DNA from 4 places in the Allorhizobium sp. Av2 genome. Region 2 is predicted to be linked to each of the others. Evidence: predicted binding sites of a transcription regulator. Region 2 holds the regulator's gene; each other region holds the start of a gene.
The links. Region 2 encodes PhoB, which activates phosphate uptake and scavenging genes when phosphate is short. Its sites were predicted from a motif close to TGTCATNNANCTGTCAT; they were not measured.

Region 1 (3,136 bases), 1.9 Mb from region 2:
GGAATCAGGTTCCCGGCCCGGCCCACTCCGCCAGATTTGCCCCTGTCCATAGGTGCCGCCTGATGCCTTTGTCGGGGTTCCCATGGTCTTTACATAGCCTTCCGGCAACAGACGCCGCCCCTGCCAGACACCGTCCTGCAACAGGCATTGGGCAAGCTTGGCCCAATCGCGGGCATTGGCATAGAGATAGGACCCACCTGCCAAAGTGCCGGTTTCGTCGGCCTCCAGCACTGCGCTGGCCATGCCGAGCGGCTTGAACAAGGATGTTTGAGGATAAGACAGTGCCTGTTCCGGCGGCAAGCTGTCCATCAGCAGGCGGGCCAGCAGCACGCTGGTACCGGTCGAATAGTGAAACTGCGTCCCGGGCGTCGCGTCCAGCGGCTGAAAGGCGACGAATGCCGCCTGATCCGGCTGAAGAAACAGCATGCGCGTTGCATCGCTGACATCACCATAATCCTCGTTGAACCGCAGGCCGCTTTCCATGCCCATCAATTGACGCAGCGTGATTGCCGCGCGCCCATCGGTCCATTGCGGCAAGAGATGGTCCTTGTCGAGGTCAAGCCCACCCTCCCCCATCCGCTGGCCAATCAGCATGGCCATGACAGTCTTGGTCATCGACCAGCCGATCAGCGGCGTATCGGGGCCAAAACCCTTACCATAGGCCTCACCAAGCAACTCTCCATCCCGAATCACCAGTGTGGCCCGCATCGATGGTCCGGTCAGGGCTGGATCAGCAAGAATGCCCGCCAGCACCGGGTCGGCGTGCGGTGCGCCCGTTCCATCCGGCCAGGGGGCTGGGTTCGGGTTCGGGGCTACCGAAGCCGCAAGCGGCTGCGGCAGATGCACCTTGCGAGCCGCATCGATTTTTCCATCGGGAACGTTGGCGCAACCCAGACCGGGCCGGGCAATGGCCGTGCTGGGTGCAAAAGCCCCGAACATATAGGCCGTGACCATGCCTGCATCCCTATCGACATTCAGCCGCAGGAAACGCAACAGCGGATGGCCCGGCGCCTGCACATCCTCAGCCAGAACCTCCATCGGATCACGCTTGGCGATGAACACATTGGAGCAAACGATCTTGGCGGCGTAGCCGGTGCCAACCCGCAGCAATTGCGGCGGTGCCAGCCAAAGCCACACGGCAGCCCCAACGATAAGCACCAGGACAGCAAGCAGCAATCTTTGGGCCAACCTGATCAGCATATGCATGCGATTTCCTCCCGCGCCGGATGACCTCGCGGATCGGGAACTTCGAACCGATATCCGTAAAATCCGATGCTTAAACAATAACCTGGAGCGAAAAGGTGATTCTGTTTTAGAGCCAGCCACCCGCAGTTCACATGCAAGCATGATTACGGCAGGCGTGAAAGGGTGTGACGGTTGAAAAACCGAGGGATTTTGAAGGCGCTCATCGTCTCATCACTGGTCAACAGGCCCCGTCATCAAACTGTATTGGACAGGCACTATTCCGATAAAAAATTCAGAACGGGGCACCCTCCACATGACAGAACTTGTTCCAGATGCCGGATTCCGCAAAAACCAGAAGCTGAAATCGGCGCTGCTTCAACACAATGCGCTGTCACGCAAAGGCCTGTCGGAGCGGTTGTTCGGCCTGCTGTTTTCCGGCCTGGTCTATCCGCAGATCTGGGAAGACCCGGATGTCGACATGCAGGCCATGCAGCTTGCCGCTGGACACCGTGTCGTTACCATCGGCTCCGGTGGCTGCAACATGCTGGCCTATCTGTCGCGCGAGCCTGATAGTATCGACGTCGTCGATCTCAATCCGCATCACATCGCCCTCAACAAGCTGAAGCTGGCCGCTTTCCGGCATTTGCCCGATCACACCGCCGTGGTGCGGCTGCTTGGCACCGACAATGCCCGCAGCAATGCCTCCATGGTCGAGCAATATGTGGCACCGCATCTGGACGCCACCACGCGGCGCTACTGGAGCCGCCGCACCCTGACCGGACGCCGCCGCATCCGGGTGTTCAACGGCAATTTTTACCGCACCGGCCTCTTGGGCCGCTTCATCACCGCCACCCATATTCTGGCCCGCCTGCACGGCGTCAAGCTGGAAGAAATCACCCAGTGCCGCACTCCGCGCGAACAGCGGCAGTTTTTCGAGACCCGCATCGCGCCGCTGTTTGAAAAGCCTTTTATCCGCTGGCTGACCAATCGCAAAAGCTCGCTGTTCGGCCTCGGCATTCCGCCGCAGCAATATGACGAACTGGCCAGCGTTTCGGAAACCGGTACCATCGCCCCAGTGCTGAAGGGTCGGCTGGAGAAGCTCGCCTGTCATTTTTCACTGCGGGATAATTATTTTGCCTGGCAGGCCTTCGCCCGCCGCTATCCCAAATCCCATGAGGGCGCATTGCCGGATTATCTGCGGGCCGATTACTACGGCACGATCCGCACCAGCGTTGATCGCGTCAATGTCCATCATGCCAGCTATACCGAATTGCTCTCCACCAAGCCCGCAGGCAGCGTCGACCGGTTCATTCTGCTTGATGCCCAGGACTGGATGACCGACGAACAGTTGAACGATCTGTGGACCGAAATCACCCGCACTGCCGCCAAGGATGCGCGGGTCATCTTCCGGACCGCCGCCGAAAAAAGCGTGATCGAAGGCCGGATTTCCCCGGCGCTCGCCGATCAATGGTCCTATCTGAAAGACCTGTCCGTGCATTTCAACGCGCTCGACCGCTCGGCGATTTACGGTGGCTTCCATATCTATGAGAAGACGGCATGAGCGATGCCCCTATTGGCCGGAACAATTCCGGCCCGAATCTTGACCGGCACCATGCCAGCAAGATGGATCAGGTCTATCGCAGCCAGCGTCATATCTATGACCTGACCCGCAAATATTACCTGCTTGGGCGCGACACAGCCATTGTCGGACTGGACCTGCCGAAGGATCGCAGCCTACTGGAAGTGGCCTGCGGCACGGGCCGCAATCTGATCTGCACCGAGCGGCTCTATCCGATGTCGCATCTCTATGGTCTGGACATTTCCAGCGAAATGCTGGTGCAGGCCAGGCGTAATTTTCGCGGTCGCCCCCGCCAGCCAGATCTGCGCATCGCCGATGCCTCGACGTTCACCGCCGCCGATTTTGCCATGACCGGTTTCGACCGCGTGCTGA
Region 2 (3,136 bases):
TGACGAATTACTACACTGCATGCGGCGGAAACAGTCACCGACAACACGAGGAAAGTTGGGTTCCGGAACCTTCTGGGACATGGATGATGGATTCCGCGTCAAGCGCGTGCACCAGGCGGAGATTGCGGCATGAACTGGACGGACGAGCGAGTTGAAAGACTCACGAAATTATGGGCCGAAGGCCTGAGCGCAAGTCAGATTGCGACACAGCTTGGCGGCGTCAGCCGGAATGCCGTGATTGGCAAGGTGCATCGGTTGTGCCTTCCGGGCCGCGCCAAGGCAGGCGGTCCTACTGCCACGCCAGCGCGCACACCCAAGCGGCCAGCACCGTCCACGCCCCGCGCACCGAACTTTGCCGCACGCACGCCTTCGAGCGCGCCGCGTCCAGCCGCGCGCACTGCTGCGGCGACCGCGCTGAACGACGATCTCGACATGGATGTCACCGAGAACATGGCTGTCCTGCCGGTTCTCAACACCACCATCCTGCCAGCCTCGCGCCGTCTGTCGCTGACAGACCTCACCGAGCGGACCTGCAAATGGCCGGTTGGCGACCCGATGACCGATGAGTTTCACTTCTGCGGCTGCGATAGCCAGGATAATTCGCCCTATTGCAAATATCACGCGAAGCTCGCCTACCAGCCGGTAAACGAGCGGCGCCGGGCTGCCGCTAACGCCCGCTGATCTCTGCCCGTGATCTCCGATCGCATGTCATAAAAAAAGCGAGCCGCCCGGCTCGCTTTTTTCGTTCCACTGGGTTTTCGGTCCATAAAAACCGTGCAGCGATCTTATGCTTCCATCGAATAGCCGGCGCCGCGCACCGTGCGGATCACGTCCTGCATATTGGAAAAGTTGAGCGCCTTGCGCAGCCGTCCGACATGGACATCGACCGTGCGCTCGTCCACGTAAATGTCATGGCCCCAGACGCCATCCAGCAGTTGAGAGCGGGAAAACACCCGGCCGGGTGAGGTCATCAGGAATTCCAGCAGCCGGAATTCGGTCGGGCCGAGGCGCACTTCGCGGCTCTTGCGATGGACACGGTGGGTTTCGCGATCAAGCTCGATATCGCCGCAGCGCAGCAGGCTGGACAGAACTTCCGGCTTGGCGCGGCGCAGCATAGCCTTGACACGGGCCATCAGTTCCGGCGTCGAGAAAGGCTTGACGACATAGTCGTCGGCACCGGTGGCAAGTCCACGCACCCGCTCGCTCTCTTCGCCGCGCGCCGTCAGCATGATGATCGGCAGGCGCTCGGTATCGGGCCGCATCCGCAGGCGGCGACATAGCTCAATGCCGGAAACACCCGGCAACATCCAATCGAGGATCAGCAGATCCGGTACCCGTTCCTGCAGGCGAAGCTCGGCTTCGTCTCCCCGCAGAATGGTTTCGACCTCATAGCCTTCAGATTCCAGATTATAACGCAAAAGGACGCTCAGGGCTTCTTCGTCTTCAACGACGGCAATTTTCGGCAGCATTCGATCCCATACCTTCAATGAGAGAGTCTTCCCGCAAGCCCTTCCTTGTCCGCTCTGGCGAAAAAGAACATGGCAATACGAGAATTTCGATGTTTACAGCATGTTTGCGCTTTATGATGGCGCTCTACTGTGACTGGAAGGCTGGCCTGTCGCCACAGGTCGAACCTTCGGGTGAAGCCCCCACCCCATTTGGCGTCAGACGCTGAGCTGTCCGATGCCAATCTCCGTCATGGTTTCATACCGGCAGCCATAGACCATGGCTCCTGGTATGCTTTTCTCTGATATCTCAAGATCTTGACACCTTGAGATATCAGCATGTCAGTCAACGCGAGGATGAGTCACTATCCTCGCACTGTCATCTCAATCGGCGACCCCGAAAGCGGTCGTCGTATCGTCCTTCGGGCGCTCGCCTTCGGGCTGTGCGCCAGTGGCCATGTAATAGATGGTCTCGGCGATATTGGTGGCATGGTCGCCGATACGCTCGATATTCTTGGCGCAGAACAGCAGGTGCGTGCAGGTGGTGATGTTGCGCGGATCTTCCATCATATAGGTCAGCAATTCGCGAAACAGCGAGGTGTAGATCGCATCGATCTCCTCATCGCGGTCGCGGATCGACTTGGCCTTTTCCGCCGAGCGGGTGGTATAGACATCCAAGACTTCCTTGAGCTGGGTCATCGCCAGTTCCGAAAGATGCTCAATGCCACGGGCCAGCTTGCGCGGCACGCCAGTGCCCTGCACCGCCATCACCCGCTTGGCATTGTTTTTGCCGAGATCGCCGACACGCTCCAGATCCGAAGCGATCCTGAGCGCACCGATGATTTCGCGCAGATCGGCGGCCATGGGCTGACGTTTTGCAATGGTGACAATTGCCTTGTCACCCACTTCACGCTCGGCATTGTCCATGATCACGTCGTCGGAGATCACCTTCTGGGCGAGGGCGGCATCGGAATTGACCAGGGCGCGAACGGATTCACCCACCATTTGCTCGGCCAGACCACCCATTTCCGAAATGCGGCGCATCAGATATTTCAGTTCCTCGTCAAAGGCGGTGTAGATATGCGCTGTCATGTTCTGATCCTTTAAAAAGATGCATTTTCAATCAACCGTCGGATCAGCCGAACCGGCCCATGATATAGTCCTGGGTCCGCTGGTCGTCCGGGTTGGTGAACATCTTGTCGGTATCGTTTTCCTCGACCAGCTGGCCGAGATGGAACATCGCCGTGCGTTGGGACACGCGGGCGGCCTGCTGCATCGAATGCGTGACGATGACGATGGTGAAATTGGCCCGCAATTCGTGGATCAGCTCTTCCACCTTGGCCGTTGCAATCGGGTCCAGGGCCGAGCAGGGCTCGTCCATCAGGATGACTTCGGGGCTGACGGCAATGGCGCGGGCAATGCACAGACGTTGCTGCTGACCGCCGGACAGGCCCGTTCCCGGCTCCTGAAGGCGATCCTTTGCTTCGTTCCAAAGACCGGCGCGCTGAAGGCTCTTTTCAACGATCTGGTCCATGTCCGCCTTGTTGCGGGCCAGACCATGGATGCGCGGGCCGTAGGCAATGTTTTCGTAGATCGACTTGGGGAAAGGGTTCGGCTTCTGGAACACCATGCCGACGCGGGCGCGAAGTTCCACCACGTCGATGGACGGATCGTAGATATCCATATTATCG
Region 3 (3,136 bases), 1.3 Mb from region 2:
CGCGCCATTGGCAATATCGGTAGCAGCAGACAGATCGACCAGGTCGATTTTGCGGTAAACCGAGGTATCGCCCTTCATGCTCTGGCCGTTATTGCTGTCACGCGCCAGCATCAGGAACGTCTTGTCCGACAGTGCCAGAATTTCGCTCTGAGCAGCAACGGCAACCTTGCCCTTGTTGTCGAAGGTCGGCAGCGGCACGACATATTCATGCACCAGCTTCAGATGATCCATATCGGCTGCATCATAGACGAGGGCGCGGGTATTCATCCGGGTGGAGCTGCTATCACCGCCATCCTGGCGGGTTGCAGATTGCAGCAGCGCAATCAGGAACTTACCATCCGGTGTCAGCGACATGCCTTCCAGGCCCTGGTTGTTCTGGCGACCGCTATCTGGGTCTTTCGGGTCTGGCTTCTTGCCGCCTTCGCCAACATTGTTGGACGAGAAGTTCAGCTCACCCTTGCGCATCGGCAGCAGAGCCTTTGGCGGCTGGGTGGCGGAGAGCAGTTTGCCCGCAGCCGAGAAGTGATAGATATAGGGACCGTATTCGTCGCTGATCATCATCGAGCCGTCCTTCAACAGAACGACGGCTTCCGGATCGAGCGAGATCTTGCCCGTGGTCGCTTGCGGCAAGGCTGGCAATGTCTTGGTCGCGGCGCGAATGCCGGATTCAGGATCAAGACCGGTCAGGCTCTTGCCCTCGCCGTCCGTCAGCAGGATCGTATCGGCAAGCTTTGCGTCAAAGCCCTTCTGCTGCTTGTCGGCTGGCAAAGTGGTTCCTGCCGGTGCTGGCGCAAGGGTAAAATCAATCTTGTTGATGCGGGTATTGTAATCCGTCGTGCCTTCGACATTGTAGCCACGATCCGGCAGGAGCCAAAGCGAACCGGAATAGGTCTCGCCCTGCTTTTTCCATTGCGTCAGATCGACCGCCATGCCGGAACCGGAGCCGAAGGTTTCCTTGAACTTGTCGCGCTCGTTGGCCGGAATGCGGCCGATGGCGACAAGTCCCTTGTTGGCGATTGTCACCCCATTGGCGCTGACCGTTCCTTCCGCCAGAACGACACCAACTGAGGAAACCAGAACAGTTGCAGCCAGAAGCAATGCCTTGCGTGAAAATACCATGATCCCGATCCTTTGCATCAACCGGGGCAGCGCTCAGCCTTGATGGGATACGGAATTGTCTGCCGTATCACTGCTCCCCCATCAGGGCCATTAGAAGCTTCCCGTGACAGGATCGTGACAAGGTCATACAGGAAACGGGCATTCTGCCGAAAGCCTACAGCCCCTTTTTCCCGCTGCAACTTACAAGACGGGCGGCATGGCAATTGTGCCAGAGCCCGGCTTCCACTCTGGCATCACCAATCCACCGGAAATCAGCAGCTTGGCGCCCTCCTCCGGCGTCATATCCAACAGTTTCAGACGGCTGCGCGGCACGAACATCAGGAAACCCGCCGTCGGAACCGGGGTCGGCGGCATGAAGACGGCAATCATCTCCTCGCCCTCCTCATTCAGCCGGGCCGCGATTTCGCCAGTGACTTCAGTGGCAACAAACACCATGGCCCAGGTGCCTGGTGCCGGGAACTCGATCAGCCCGACCTTTTTGAAGGAGCTGGATTGTTCCTTCAGCACCGTTTCAAAAATCTGCTTCAGGCTTTTGTAAAGGGTGCGAACCAGCGGCATCCGGCTGAGGATCGATTCCCCGAAATTGACGACGGAGCGCCCGACAAGATTGCGCCCCAGAAAACCGATCATGGTGATGCCGACCACCGCGATCACCAGGCCGGTGCCGGGAATGGCGATATTGAAGTAATATTCCGGATTGTAGCGCTGCGGAATATAGGGCGTCACCCAGCTGTCGGCCCAATCGATGAAGGTGAAGGTCAGCCAGACGGTGATCGCCAAAGGCGCACAAATAATCATGCCGGTCAGGAAATTGGTCCTTAGCCGGCTTGCAAAAGAAATTCGTTCTGGTTTATCCGACATATGATCCGATTTTTCATGAAATGGCCTGCTTCGCCGTACGCCGAACAAGGATGGCCCACAGCGACGCAGTATGGCCAAAGTGTGCGGCACCTTGCCCGCCAAGACAAGGTGCGCAGGCGATAAATCGATCACTCAACCGTGACGGATTTCGCCAGATTGCGCGGCTGATCGACATCCGTCCCCATGAACACCGCCGTATGATAGGCGAGCAACTGGATCGGCAGTGAAAACACCATGGGCGCGATGATTTCCGCCACATCGGGCAGAACGATGGTCGCCATGGTTTCCAGCCTGGAGGATGCAGCGCCCTTCTCATCAGTGATGAAAATAATCCTGCCGCCGCGCGCCGCCACTTCCTGCATGTTGGAGACGGTCTTTTCAAAGAACCGGTCATGCGGAGCGATGACGATAACAGGCATGTTTTCATCGATCAGTGCAATCGGCCCATGCTTCAGCTCACCTGCGGCATAGCCTTCGGCATGGATATAGGAAATTTCCTTGAGCTTCAGCGCCCCTTCCAAGGCCAGCGGATAGCTGGTGCCGCGACCGAGATAGAGCACGTCCTTAAATTTAGACAGGTCCCGAGAAAGGCTTTCCATCTGCGGCTGGATCAGGTTGACCACCCGGCTCATGATGCGCGGCAGTTCGGACAGATGCCGCACCATCTCCTTTTCTTCCTGTTCACCGATCAGGCCCCGCGCCTTACCGGCAGCTATCGCCAGCGATGCCATGACGGCGAGCTGGCAGGTGAAGGCCTTGGTGGAGGCAACGCCGATCTCCGGCCCGGCCAAAATTGGAAAGACCGCATCGGCCTCGCGGGCAATGGTCGATTCCTGCACATTGACGACCGCGCCGATTTTCAGCCCCGCCTCCTTGCAATAGCGCAGCGAGGCCAGCGTATCGGCGGTTTCGCCCGATTGCGAAATGAACAGCGCTGCCTGATCCGGCGACAGCGGCATTTCCCGGTAGCGAAATTCGGATGCGACATCGATTTCGACAGGCAGCCGGGCATAGCGCTCGAACCAGTATTTGCCGATCAGACCCGCCAGATAGGCCGTACCGCAGGCCGAAATCGCCAGCCCGCGCAGGCGGGCAAAATCCAGGCCGATCACGTCGCTCTTCACCGTATGGGCGGCCAGATCGACATAATGCGCCA
Region 4 (3,136 bases), 1.2 Mb from region 2:
AGCCTTTGCCCAGCCATCCAGTTATCTTCGATAAACCGCATGACCGAGGTCTGGTCAGTCAGGGTGTGATCGACATAGTTTTGCTTGGCATAAGGCGAGATCACCAGCAATGGCTGCCGGGTGCCATAGCCGCAACGGCCCTGGACGGGCTGGCCGTTGACGCCGGGCAAGGGCGTTCCGGTGCCGCAGGCCGTGCCGTTCAGCACATCATAGCCTTTGACCTGAATGCTGGACGGATTGACGACGTTATGGGCGTGGTCGTACCAGCCGTCGGAATCGTCATAAAGCAACACCACGGCGGTGTCTTTCCACTCCGGCGATTGCTGGAGTTTGTTGACGATATTGGCAACGAATTCCTGCTCATCAAGCGGATCGGAATAGCCGGCATGGCCGTCCTGATAGGCGGGGGCCTTCAGGAAACTGACGGCGGGCAGAGTGCCGTTGCTCAGAACCGCATAGAAATCATTGATGTCATACTGGTGGTTGGCGCCGCCGTCCTGGCTGGTGCCGATGGCGGCAACCGAACTCGGGCGGATATGCTGGGGATTGGCGGTCGAGGGATAATATTGGAAGGGTTGGTGATGGGGAATGTAATCGACTTCATCGACCTTGGTGATTGCCGATGTCGTCGTGCGCTTGCAACCGGTCGTGCCATTGGGATTGTTGAGCGTCAGGTCGAAACCACCCTCGAAAAAGCCCCAGGTCAGGCCCTTGTCGTTCAGGAGGTCGCCGATATTGCGGCCGGTCATCAGGGCCGTCTGGCCTTTCGAGCAGACGTCGCCGGTGGGGTCGAGGTCGGAAATCATCGTCCAGCCGCCATTGCCATCAGGCACGACTTCGCCCTTGGCGTAGGTGCCGTCCTTTTCCAGCGTGTAACCCGGTGGCAGGGTCATACCATTGGTCTGGCCGGAGACGAGGTTGATGGCGCCGGGGGTCGAGGGGCCGAAATTGGTGGAGAAAGACCGATCGTTCAGGGCAAAGTTCTGAGCGTAGTTCCACAGCGCCGTAACGGTATTGCCGTCATAATAGCCCATGACCTGGCCTTTGGTGCCAAAGGCCCCGGCTGCGCCCTTGGTGCCGCGCCCGGTATTGGCGGGAAACAGGTCCATGGCGAAATTGTCATAGGCGGCCTGTTCGGCGGTGTAGCCATGATTCTGCGAATTGGTCGCGGCCTGGGTGCGATCGAGACGGAACGGGGCCGTGGCATCAGGGCCATTGCCCGGATTGGTCTTGTTCGGATTGACCTCCAGCAGGCCGGCATGGGCCAGCGTATCGATATCGGCAGGCGTCTGCGGCGCAGCGGTAAAGGCAGGCTCACCCTCGACATTGGCAGCTTTTGGATAGGTCGCGAAATAATGGTCGAAGGCGACGTTTTCCTGGAAGATCACCACCAGATGCTTGATCGGCGTTGCCGTATTGACCTCAGCCGCCGCCGAGGCAGTGGGGATGAGACAGAGAGACGCAGACACGAGAATTGAACCGGCACACATGTTTAGCTGCCGAGGGTGAAGTGGCATGACCATATCCTTTACGAGGATCCGCGGTGGGGAAGCTGACATCGGCGGAATGGCAAGACGATAGGAAGCGTTTTTAACAGTTCCGTGACGGAAAATGACGTGGCTCGCTCCAATTGCCGTCCAGGCACTCACAAGTGGGTGATAGGACGCGTCGATGAGAAATAACCCTTCGTAATTTCGGTTGCGCGCGAGCCTGTGAGCGACCTTTTTGGGTCTGGTCGGAGCATCTCTTGCACCAAGGAAAATTGATAGGAATCAAAAACATGATGCATGGAAGCCACACTCAATCCTTGAATACCGGCGGTCTTTCGTAAGGTTGTCTTTTCTTGATTTGTCTCAAGGACGTGGGTGTCCGGTCACCGTTAACAGGTTGCAATGCGGCAGGGGGACCTGCTGATCAATCGATAAAGGAGAGACGACATGTCAACGAACCGCACCCTTGGCTTGATAGCGCTTGCGCCCCTTGCTTTCGCATCGCTGTCCTTGGCGACGCCGATGGCCTCTGCGGCGGATCTGACACCGGCGGCAAGCGCTCCGCAAGCCGAATCGCTGTTGACGCCCTACAGCCCCTGGCAGGTCCGCGCCCGTGCGCTGGCGGTGGTGCCGAATGATGGCGGCTCGGTGGATGGCATTGGCGGCTCCGATCTGTCCTACAGCAACAGCGTCACGCCGGAAGTCGACTTCAGTTATTTCTTCAATCGCAATATCGCTGCCGAACTCATTCTCGGCACGACGTCGGCCAACGTCAATGCCGGTGGCTCGATCGGTAGCCTGGGCAAGCTCGGCAAGGTCTGGATCCTGCCGCCAACGGTGACGCTGCAATATCACTTTACCGATTTCGGCAAGTTCCAGCCCTATATTGGCGCGGGCGTCAACTATACGATGTTCTACAATCAGTCGTCGTCCGGCTCTGCATCCAAGCTCGATGTCAAGAATACGTTCGGTGCCGCCGTGCAGGTCGGTTTCGACTACATGATCAACGACAAATGGGGCGTTAACTTCGACGTCAAGAAATACTATCTGCGCCCGGATTTCGAGGCGGTCGTCGGGGGTTCCAAGGTCAAGGGCACGGCCAAGCTCGATCCATGGCTGATCGGCGCTGGTGTTACCTACCGCTTCTGATCGGCAGGCGAAGAGACTGGAAAATGGCGGCTCTCATGGCCGCCATTTTCCGTTTCGATCTCTCATTTGGCCGCACTCACTCAAGACTGCGGTTTTTTTGCCCTTACGCTGCCCGGGCCACGGGCATGGTCGGTAGCTGGAAGCGGTTGACGAGGGTTACAAGAGAAATGGCGCCGTCGGCCAGCGTCTGACTGATGGCATTGGTTTCTTCGACCATGGCGGCATTCTGCTGGGTCATCTGGTCGAGACTGTTGACCGAACTGCTGATCTGCTGAAGGCCTATAGCCTGTTCTTCCGCCGCCTTGGCGATGGCATCGATGTTATCGTCGATTTTGGTGACAAAGCCGCCGATCTGGGTCAGGGCATCGCCAGCGGTTCCCACCAGCTTCACGCCGCTTGCCACTTCCGTGCTGGAACGATCCACCAGTGTTTTGATCTGCTTGGCAGCGCCCGCCGAGCGCTGGGCAAGTTCACGCACTTCCTGGGCAACCACGGCA

Region 1: the regulator PhoB is predicted to act here: its motif matches at 1,435-1,451, upstream of FS819_RS09635 (BtaA family protein).
Region 3: the regulator PhoB is predicted to act here: its motif matches at 1,223-1,239, upstream of FS819_RS06920 (esterase-like activity of phytase family protein).
Region 4: the regulator PhoB is predicted to act here: its motif matches at 1,591-1,607, upstream of FS819_RS13045 (phospholipase C).

Annotation. Positions count from the first base shown of each region.
Region 1 covers NZ_CP192696.1:2,004,733-2,007,868, forward strand. Annotated here, with positions in the region: gene FS819_RS09630 (serine hydrolase domain-containing protein) at 1-1,206, opposite strand, end outside; gene FS819_RS09635 (BtaA family protein) at 1,499-2,746, shown strand; gene FS819_RS09640 (class I SAM-dependent methyltransferase) at 2,743-3,136, shown strand, end outside.
Region 2 covers NZ_CP192696.1:133,146-136,281, forward strand. Annotated here, with positions in the region: gene FS819_RS00660 (GcrA family cell cycle regulator) at 130-681, shown strand; gene phoB (phosphate regulon transcriptional regulator PhoB) at 786-1,469, opposite strand; gene phoU (phosphate signaling complex protein PhoU) at 1,830-2,537, opposite strand; gene pstB (phosphate ABC transporter ATP-binding protein PstB) at 2,581-3,136, opposite strand, start outside.
Region 3 covers NZ_CP192696.1:1,429,732-1,432,867, reverse strand. Annotated here, with positions in the region: gene FS819_RS06920 (esterase-like activity of phytase family protein) at 1-1,119, opposite strand, end outside; gene FS819_RS06915 (DUF502 domain-containing protein) at 1,300-1,980, opposite strand; gene glmS (glutamine--fructose-6-phosphate transaminase (isomerizing)) at 2,109-3,136, opposite strand, start outside.
Region 4 covers NZ_CP192696.1:2,743,950-2,747,085, reverse strand. Annotated here, with positions in the region: gene FS819_RS13045 (phospholipase C) at 1-1,517, opposite strand, end outside; gene FS819_RS13040 (OmpW/AlkL family protein) at 1,938-2,639, shown strand; gene FS819_RS13035 (methyl-accepting chemotaxis protein) at 2,743-3,136, opposite strand, start outside.